Regions from separate parts of the Bacillus sp. LH1 genome, predicted to be linked through region 2. Evidence: a T-box and tRNA genes for the amino acid it is inferred to sense, from the RefSeq annotation. Region 2 holds a T-box; the other holds one or more tRNA genes.
The links. A T-box is a leader RNA that pairs with one kind of tRNA and senses whether it is charged. The one in region 2 lies ahead of ACX9TM_RS16935 (tryptophan--tRNA ligase), so its partner is inferred to be a tRNA-Trp.
Positions count from the first base shown of each region.

Region 1: it has a tRNA-Trp gene. The T-box ahead of ACX9TM_RS16935 (tryptophan--tRNA ligase) is inferred to sense a tRNA for this amino acid. The anticodon was not compared.

Region 1 is NZ_CM175007.1:538,958-542,608, forward strand. It holds rRNA gene ACX9TM_RS02765 (23S ribosomal RNA) at 1-266, shown strand, start outside; rRNA gene rrf (5S ribosomal RNA) at 367-482, shown strand; tRNA gene ACX9TM_RS02775 (tRNA-Asn) at 491-565, shown strand; tRNA gene ACX9TM_RS02780 (tRNA-Ser) at 568-659, shown strand; tRNA gene ACX9TM_RS02785 (tRNA-Glu) at 677-751, shown strand; tRNA gene ACX9TM_RS02790 (tRNA-Val) at 756-831, shown strand; tRNA gene ACX9TM_RS02795 (tRNA-Met) at 858-934, shown strand; tRNA gene ACX9TM_RS02800 (tRNA-Asp) at 938-1,013, shown strand; tRNA gene ACX9TM_RS02805 (tRNA-Phe) at 1,023-1,098, shown strand; tRNA gene ACX9TM_RS02810 (tRNA-Thr) at 1,117-1,192, shown strand; tRNA gene ACX9TM_RS02815 (tRNA-Tyr) at 1,203-1,286, shown strand; tRNA gene ACX9TM_RS02820 (tRNA-Trp) at 1,294-1,367, shown strand; tRNA gene ACX9TM_RS02825 (tRNA-His) at 1,387-1,462, shown strand; tRNA gene ACX9TM_RS02830 (tRNA-Gln) at 1,526-1,600, shown strand; tRNA gene ACX9TM_RS02835 (tRNA-Gly) at 1,606-1,680, shown strand; tRNA gene ACX9TM_RS02840 (tRNA-Cys) at 1,695-1,765, shown strand; tRNA gene ACX9TM_RS02845 (tRNA-Leu) at 1,776-1,857, shown strand; gene ACX9TM_RS02850 (DUF3884 family protein) at 2,068-2,388, opposite strand; gene ACX9TM_RS02855 (YebC/PmpR family DNA-binding transcriptional regulator) at 2,740-3,459, shown strand; gene ACX9TM_RS02860 (NUDIX hydrolase) at 3,606-3,651, shown strand, end outside.
Region 2 is NZ_CM175007.1:3,267,393-3,271,043, reverse strand. It holds gene ACX9TM_RS16940 (hypothetical protein) at 1-1,599, shown strand, start outside; T-box leader at 1,943-2,150, shown strand; gene ACX9TM_RS16935 (tryptophan--tRNA ligase) at 2,195-3,193, shown strand; gene ACX9TM_RS16930 (NUDIX hydrolase) at 3,202-3,648, opposite strand.

The sequences.
Region 1 (3,651 bases), 2.6 Mb from region 2:
ATTTGAGAGGAGCTGTCCTTAGTACGAGAGGACCGGGATGGACGCACCGCTGGTGTACCAGTTGTTCTGCCAAGGGCATAGCTGGGTAGCTATGTGCGGAAGGGATAAGTGCTGAAAGCATCTAAGCATGAAGCCCCCCTCAAGATGAGATTTCCCATAGCGTAAGCTAGTAAGATCCCTGAAAGATGATCAGGTTGATAGGTTCGAGGTGGAAGCATGGTGACATGTGGAGCTGACGAATACTAATAGATCGAGGACTTAACCATATAATATGTAGCAATGTTATCTAGTTTTGAGAGAACATAAAAAACTTGTTGACTTTTAAAGTAAATAAGTTATAATAATGATTGTCTCAAAAGAATAATGTCTGGTAATGATGGCAGAGAGGTCACACCCGTTCCCATACCGAACACGGAAGTTAAGCTCTCTAGCGCCGATGGTAGTTGGGACCTTGTCCCTGTGAGAGTAGGACGTTGCCAGGCAATATTATTCCGCAGTAGCTCAGCGGTAGAGCTATCGGCTGTTAACCGATCGGTCGTAGGTTCGATTCCTACCTGCGGAGCCATTGGAGAGCTGTCCGAGTTGGCCGAAGGAGCACGATTGGAAATCGTGTATACGTCACAAGCGTATCAAGGGTTCGAATCCCTTGCTCTCCGCCATAGGATTTATAATATTTGGCCCGTTGGTCAAGTGGTTAAGACACCGCCCTTTCACGGCGGTAACACGGGTTCGAATCCCGTACGGGTCACCACTTTGGAGGATTAGCTCAGCTGGGAGAGCACCTGCCTTACAAGCAGGGGGTCGGCGGTTCGATCCCGTCATCCTCCACCATATAAATTTTATATGAATAGTATTATCGCGGGGTGGAGCAGCACGGTAGCTCGTCGGGCTCATAACCCGAAGGTCGCAGGTTCAAATCCTGTCCCCGCAACCAAATGGTCCCGTGGTGTAGTGGTTAACATGCCTGCCTGTCACGCAGGAGATCGCCGGTTCGACCCCGGTCGGGACCGCCATTTTAATAAGGCTCGGTAGCTCAGTCGGTAGAGCAGAGGACTGAAAATCCTCGTGTCGGCGGTTCGATTCCGTCCCGAGCCACCATTTATTTTAATAAAATACGCCGGCTTAGCTCAATTGGTAGAGCAACTGACTTGTAATCAGTAGGTTGGGGGTTCAAGTCCTCTAGCCGGCACCATGTAAGTTTCGGAGGGGTAGCGAAGTGGCTAAACGCGGCGGACTGTAAATCCGCTCCTTCGGGTTCGGCAGTTCGAATCTGCCCCCCTCCACCATTTACATAGGGGCATAGTTTAAAGGTAGAACTGAGGTCTCCAAAACCTCCAGTGTGGGTTCGATTCCTACTGCCCCTGCCAAATATATTTACACAACATGGCGGTTGTGGCGAAGTGGTTAACGCACCGGATTGTGGCTCCGGCATTCGTGGGTTCGATTCCCATCAGTCGCCCCATTTTTATTTTAAAAATTACAAATAATCTAATGGATACTTACATATAATTAAGTAAGAATTCGATGGGCTATAGCCAAGCGGTAAGGCAACGGACTTTGACTCCGTCATGCGCTGGTTCGAATCCAGCTAGCCCAGCCATTTTTGCGGAAGTAGTTCAGTGGTAGAATACAACCTTGCCAAGGTTGGGGTCGCGGGTTCGAATCCCGTCTTCCGCTCCAATAAAATTTAATATGGCGGCATAGCCAAGTGGTAAGGCAGAGGTCTGCAAAACCTTTATCACCGGTTCAAATCCGGTTGCCGCCTTTTCTTTTGTGCCGATGTGGCGGAATTGGCAGACGCGCACGACTCAAAATCGTGTTCCTTCGGGAGTGTCGGTTCGACCCCGACCATCGGTATCATGAACGGCGTAATAAAAGACTCTACACCAAATGTGTAGAGTCTTTTTATGTTTTCATCATACTATAAAATAAGCAAAAATGGTGTGTTGGTGAAATGGTTATAAATGATTAAGGTAAACTTATTCATTTAGTACATGCGATACATTTGGGGAAAGCTACAAAACAATAAAGGGATAAATTTTTATCCCTTTATATAATTTCATTATTTTATAAAGAATTTCTCCAACCTGGTGACATGAAGTTAAATCCGACGCCACCAGTAGATATTAGTACATGATCAGCTGTTAATTTCGTAATTTCTAAGAACTTCTTTTCAAACTCTTCTCTGTTGTATTTGTACATAGTTGAGTGGCATGACCACATGTGCGTTGAAGTACTCAACCAGTCTCCTAATTCCTTTAATTCAGGAAACGACTCAAATCGAATTGGTTCATCTAATTTCATGAATCTCACTTGATAGATAGTTGGGTTTAACTTCTCTCCTATTCCTTTAAAAGCATGTGATTTTTTGTCTTTGGAATGTGTCATAATTCACCCTCCATCTTTTCTTCAAATTTTTTCCTATTTTTATTATACAACAATAGAAAACAATTATGGGAATAATATGGAAATCTTTATTGGCAATATAAAAAGACTGTAACAGAAATGTTAGAGTCTTTTTGTTAAATTATACTATGTGCTTCTAAAATTCGTAATAAACGTAGGAATTCATGTATAATATAACTTGTCGAAAGAACAAAATGATAGTGATTTATATTATGTCTGTAATATGAATCAAAAATGAACTTTTTATATTTCTTTTAAAAATGTGTTGAACACACATTATATTTCATATTAATATTTTTATGTAGATTTAAAACGGGAAAGAGAGTGGAAAGTATGGGCCGTAAATGGAACAATATTAAAGACAAAAAAGCATCAAAAGATGCAAATACAAGCCGTATATACGCGAAATTTGGGCGTGAAATTTATGTGGCAGCAAAACAAGGCGAGCCAGATCCAGAATCAAACCAAGCACTAAGAGTTGTATTAGAGCGTGCGAAAACATACAATGTTCCAAGAACAATTATTGATCGTGCAGTTGAAAAAGCAAAAGGCGGTTCAGAAGAAAATTATGACGAGCTTCGTTATGAAGGATTCGGACCAAATGGAGCTATGGTTATTGTAGATACACTTACAAATAACGTAAACCGTACTGCAGCAGATGTACGAGCTGCATTTAGCAAAAACAGTGGTAATATGGGTGTGAACGGTTCTGTAGCTTACATGTTTGATGCGACAGCTGTTATCGGCCTTGAAGGTAAAACATCAGATGAAGTTCTTGAAATTTTAATGGAAGCAGATGTAGATGCACGTGACATTCTAGAAGAAGAAGATTCTGTTATCGTGTATGCTGAACCAGATCAATTTCATGCAGTACAATCTGCACTTAAAGGTGCTGGCGTTGAGGAGTTTACAGTTGCAGAATTAACAATGCTTGCACAAAGTGATGTAACACTTCCTGAAGATGCTCAAGAACAATTTGAGAAAATGGTTGATGCATTAGAAGATTTAGAAGATGTTCAACAAGTTTATCACAACGTAGACTTAGGAGAGTAATACGATAGATGACCCTTTTCGCTTAGCGGATAGGGTCTTTTTTATGAAGTTAATTAAGGTGATGAAGTATTAAAGGTATTTTGTTGTAGGTAGGGAATATGATTATAGGGATATATAAAATATTCATTATCTCTAGGAGGCTTAATATGGAACATAAGACACCAAAGCATATCGTTGCTGTAGCAGGTTATT
Region 2 (3,651 bases):
CGGAGTTTTGGGGAATTTCCAAAAAAACCAATTGAAATTATAGATGGCAAAGAATATTATCAGGGGATTATCCGTATGCAAAGTCATACGGCACTGAAAAATATCACTTTAGATGGAGAGAAAGGTAATGAAAAGTCTAATCCACATCAAAATGGTATTGTTGCAAGAGGACATTATACCGAGGGAGGAGAAGCAACTTTACCTCATGAGAGCGATTATCTTAAGGATATTATGATAGAGGATGTTGTTATTCGAAATATTACAGGAGATGGAATAACGCTTGATTTAATTAAGGAACTACATATTAAGGGTTCTAAATCTGTGGCAGTAGATGGAGAAAAGAGGATGTTGGTTGAAAATGCCGGAAATAGCGGAATTATAGGGTATTCTATAGAAACGGCAGAGATACAAAATGTGGTGACTAGAAACATTGGAGGTGAAGATAAGAAAGGAAAGATTGGTAAGAACTATAACATAGCGCTTTCCATGCGCAAAATGAAAGAACCTCCAAATCCGGGTTATAAATTACAAGCAAAATATCCAATTAGTAAAAATGTGAAGGTGCGAGACAGTGTGTTTATTGATAATTGCTATTGGGAAGGATTGGATACTCACAGTGGAGAGAACATGGAATTTACTAATAATATTTTTGTAGGTATTGCTCGTCCAATTGTAATAGGTGGACTCGAATATAGAGGGAAATATTACTATCCACCAAAGAAAATTACAGTGGAAAAGAATTATATAAATGCTGCTGAGCATATTGATAAATGGAAGCCGAAGAATAACAAAAAATCAGAAGTAGGTATTGCGGTTTGGGGTACTAACCAGACCTTCCCTATTGAGAAAAATGGCAAACTATTAAATCCATTAGATGAAGGGTATAAAGAAAATATTGGTTATATTAAAGAAACAAAGATTATGAATAATGTTATTGAACAAGTAGAACCAGGAGATGATTCCTCGAGGTTTGGTGGTGTTGCTCTAAAATTAACTGAAGGAATTCTAGTAGAGAACAATCAGATTGGTTGGGTTAAAAGTGATTCTGTGAAGCGTGGTGGTATCATTTTAAATAATTCTAATAAAGAGTTTGAGATTCGAGGGAATCAGGTGGGGTGGATTCAAAAATCTAGTCTGATTACAGATGATACGAAGCAAAAAGGACATGCACCCGTCGAGATAATTGAAACAGGAAATAATGGGACTGTTACGGATAATTGTTGGAATGAAAATAATAAAGTTGGTATCAATGATGAAAAATATGGAGATTATACAAATAATAAATTAAGAGGTATAGAATCAAATAAATGGAGAACAGGAAAACCATATGATGAGAATGGGTATAATTATGGATTAAGTAAATTGAAATGGGATACTAAAGAAGGCGTAGTAACTGGAAAGGCAGGAAAAGATGTTGGAAGTGTAGTGCTGAAATATGGGGATACTAAGTTAGTAGAAACAAACGTCTCTAATCAGCAATTCACGTTGACAACAGATGAATTAAAACATGGTGATAAAAAGTTTCAAATTGTAGCGAGAAACTCCCATATAAATCCGAAATATCGATATGAAGTGCATAGTGAAGAATTAATAAAGTAGGATAAAATGAAGTGAGTCTCTATGGTGAAATGATATGAATGTAAATATAATATAGACAGCCCTGATTGAACTATATATTATACTGTATATAAATTTACGGTGTTTAGTAATTTTTTTATTATTTGAAGAAATGAAGGTATTTTGTATATGTAGAACAGGATATCTCGAGTGTGGATAAATTTGCAAAATGTAATTCATACTGTAATAAGTGATTCAGAAAAGGAAACAGTAATAATATTAAAATTACATACTATTAGACAGTTCAAGTGAAAATTTTCTACTGTATAAATCAGAAAATTTATGTTCAAGTCAATGAGAAATGTGATAAACTGTAAAAAATAACGAAAAAGCAATGAAAGAGAAGAGTACATATTCGAAACTTTTCAGAGAGCTGATATGTGGTGGAAATCAGTAAGGGATGAATATGGAATGGGCTCTGGAGCTTCTAACTGAAATGAGTAGGTAAAGACGGTTACTTCACGTTATTGAAGTATGAAGTGAGCTAATGATAGCTAATTAAGGTGGTACCGCGGGAGTCTCTCGTCCTTTTTTTAGGATGAGGGGCTCTTTTTATTTTGAGAAAGGAGGAGTTAGTGTGAGTGAAAAAATAATGTTAACAGGAATTAAGCCGACAGGTTATCCGCATTTAGGGAATTATATTGGTGCGATTAAACCTGCATTACAAATGTCAAAGAATAATGAAGGAAGAGCATTGTACTTTATAGCTGATTATCATGCATTAAATGCTGTGCATGATTCAGAAAAGTTCAGCAGTTATACGAAAGAGGTAGCAGCTACTTGGTTATCGCTTGGACTTGGGGAAGATGTTGTTTTTTATCGGCAAACAGAAGTACCGGAAATTCTAGAATTAGCTTGGATTTTAGCTTGCCTAACTCCGAAAGGTCTTATGAACCGTGCTCATGCGTATAAAGCGAAGGTGGAGCAAAATAAAGAAGCAGGGTTAGAGGTCGATGCGGGAGTGAATATGGGGTTATACACGTACCCGATTTTAATGGCAGCTGACATATTATTATTTCAAGCTACTCATGTACCAGTTGGAAAAGACCAAATTCAGCATATTGAAATTGCGCGTGATATTGCGACGTATTTTAATCATACATTTGGCACGACATTTACACTACCGGAGTATGTAGTGCAAGAAGAAGGAGCTATTTTACCTGGTCTTGATGGAAGGAAGATGAGTAAAAGTTACGGAAATGTAATCCCATTATTTGCAGAGCAAGAAAAACTTCGAAAGTTAATATTTAAAATCAAAACAGACTCTTCACTTCCAAATGAACCGAAAGAATTAGAAACATTATTTATGATATATAAAGAGTTTGCGACAGAAGACGAAGTACAGTCATTACGTGAAAAATATGAGACTGGAATCGGATGGGGCGATGTGAAAAAAGAGTTGTTTCGCGTTGTAGATCGTGAGTTAGCTGGACCTCGTGAAAAGTACGCAATGTATATGAATGAGCCGAATTTATTATATGAAGCATTAGAAAACGGTGCTGAGAAGGCACGCGCTATTGCGAAGGTAAATTTAGCGGAAATTAAAAAACGGATTGGATTTGAGAGGGAACGTTAAGCGTTCCCTTATTTTTTTAGATAATCTGTAATAATCTTCTCGATAACAGGAGGAAGATTATTAGGTAATTCATCAAGTGAAAAGAAGCGTAGTTCTTTTGATTCACTTTGATCGCATACAAGCTCCCCATAAAATTCTCGGCAAATATAAACAACGAGTACACCGTGTACTTGATCGCCATTTGGATAGATTTGAAAGAAATCTGGTCCTGAGTATGTACGGAATAGTTCTGGATTTTTAATAATAAGTCCAGTTTCTTCAAACACTTCTCGTTTTAAAGCATCTTCTAATGTTTCGTTATATTCTAAGGCACCGCCAATAATGCCCCAGCGGTTAAAATCTGTACGGAGCTGCAGCAATGCTTCATCTTTTTCATTTAATATAATGGCGTGTGATCCTATTAGAATAAGTGGATGATTTCCTACTAGATTTCTCATATCTTCAATATAACCCATGTC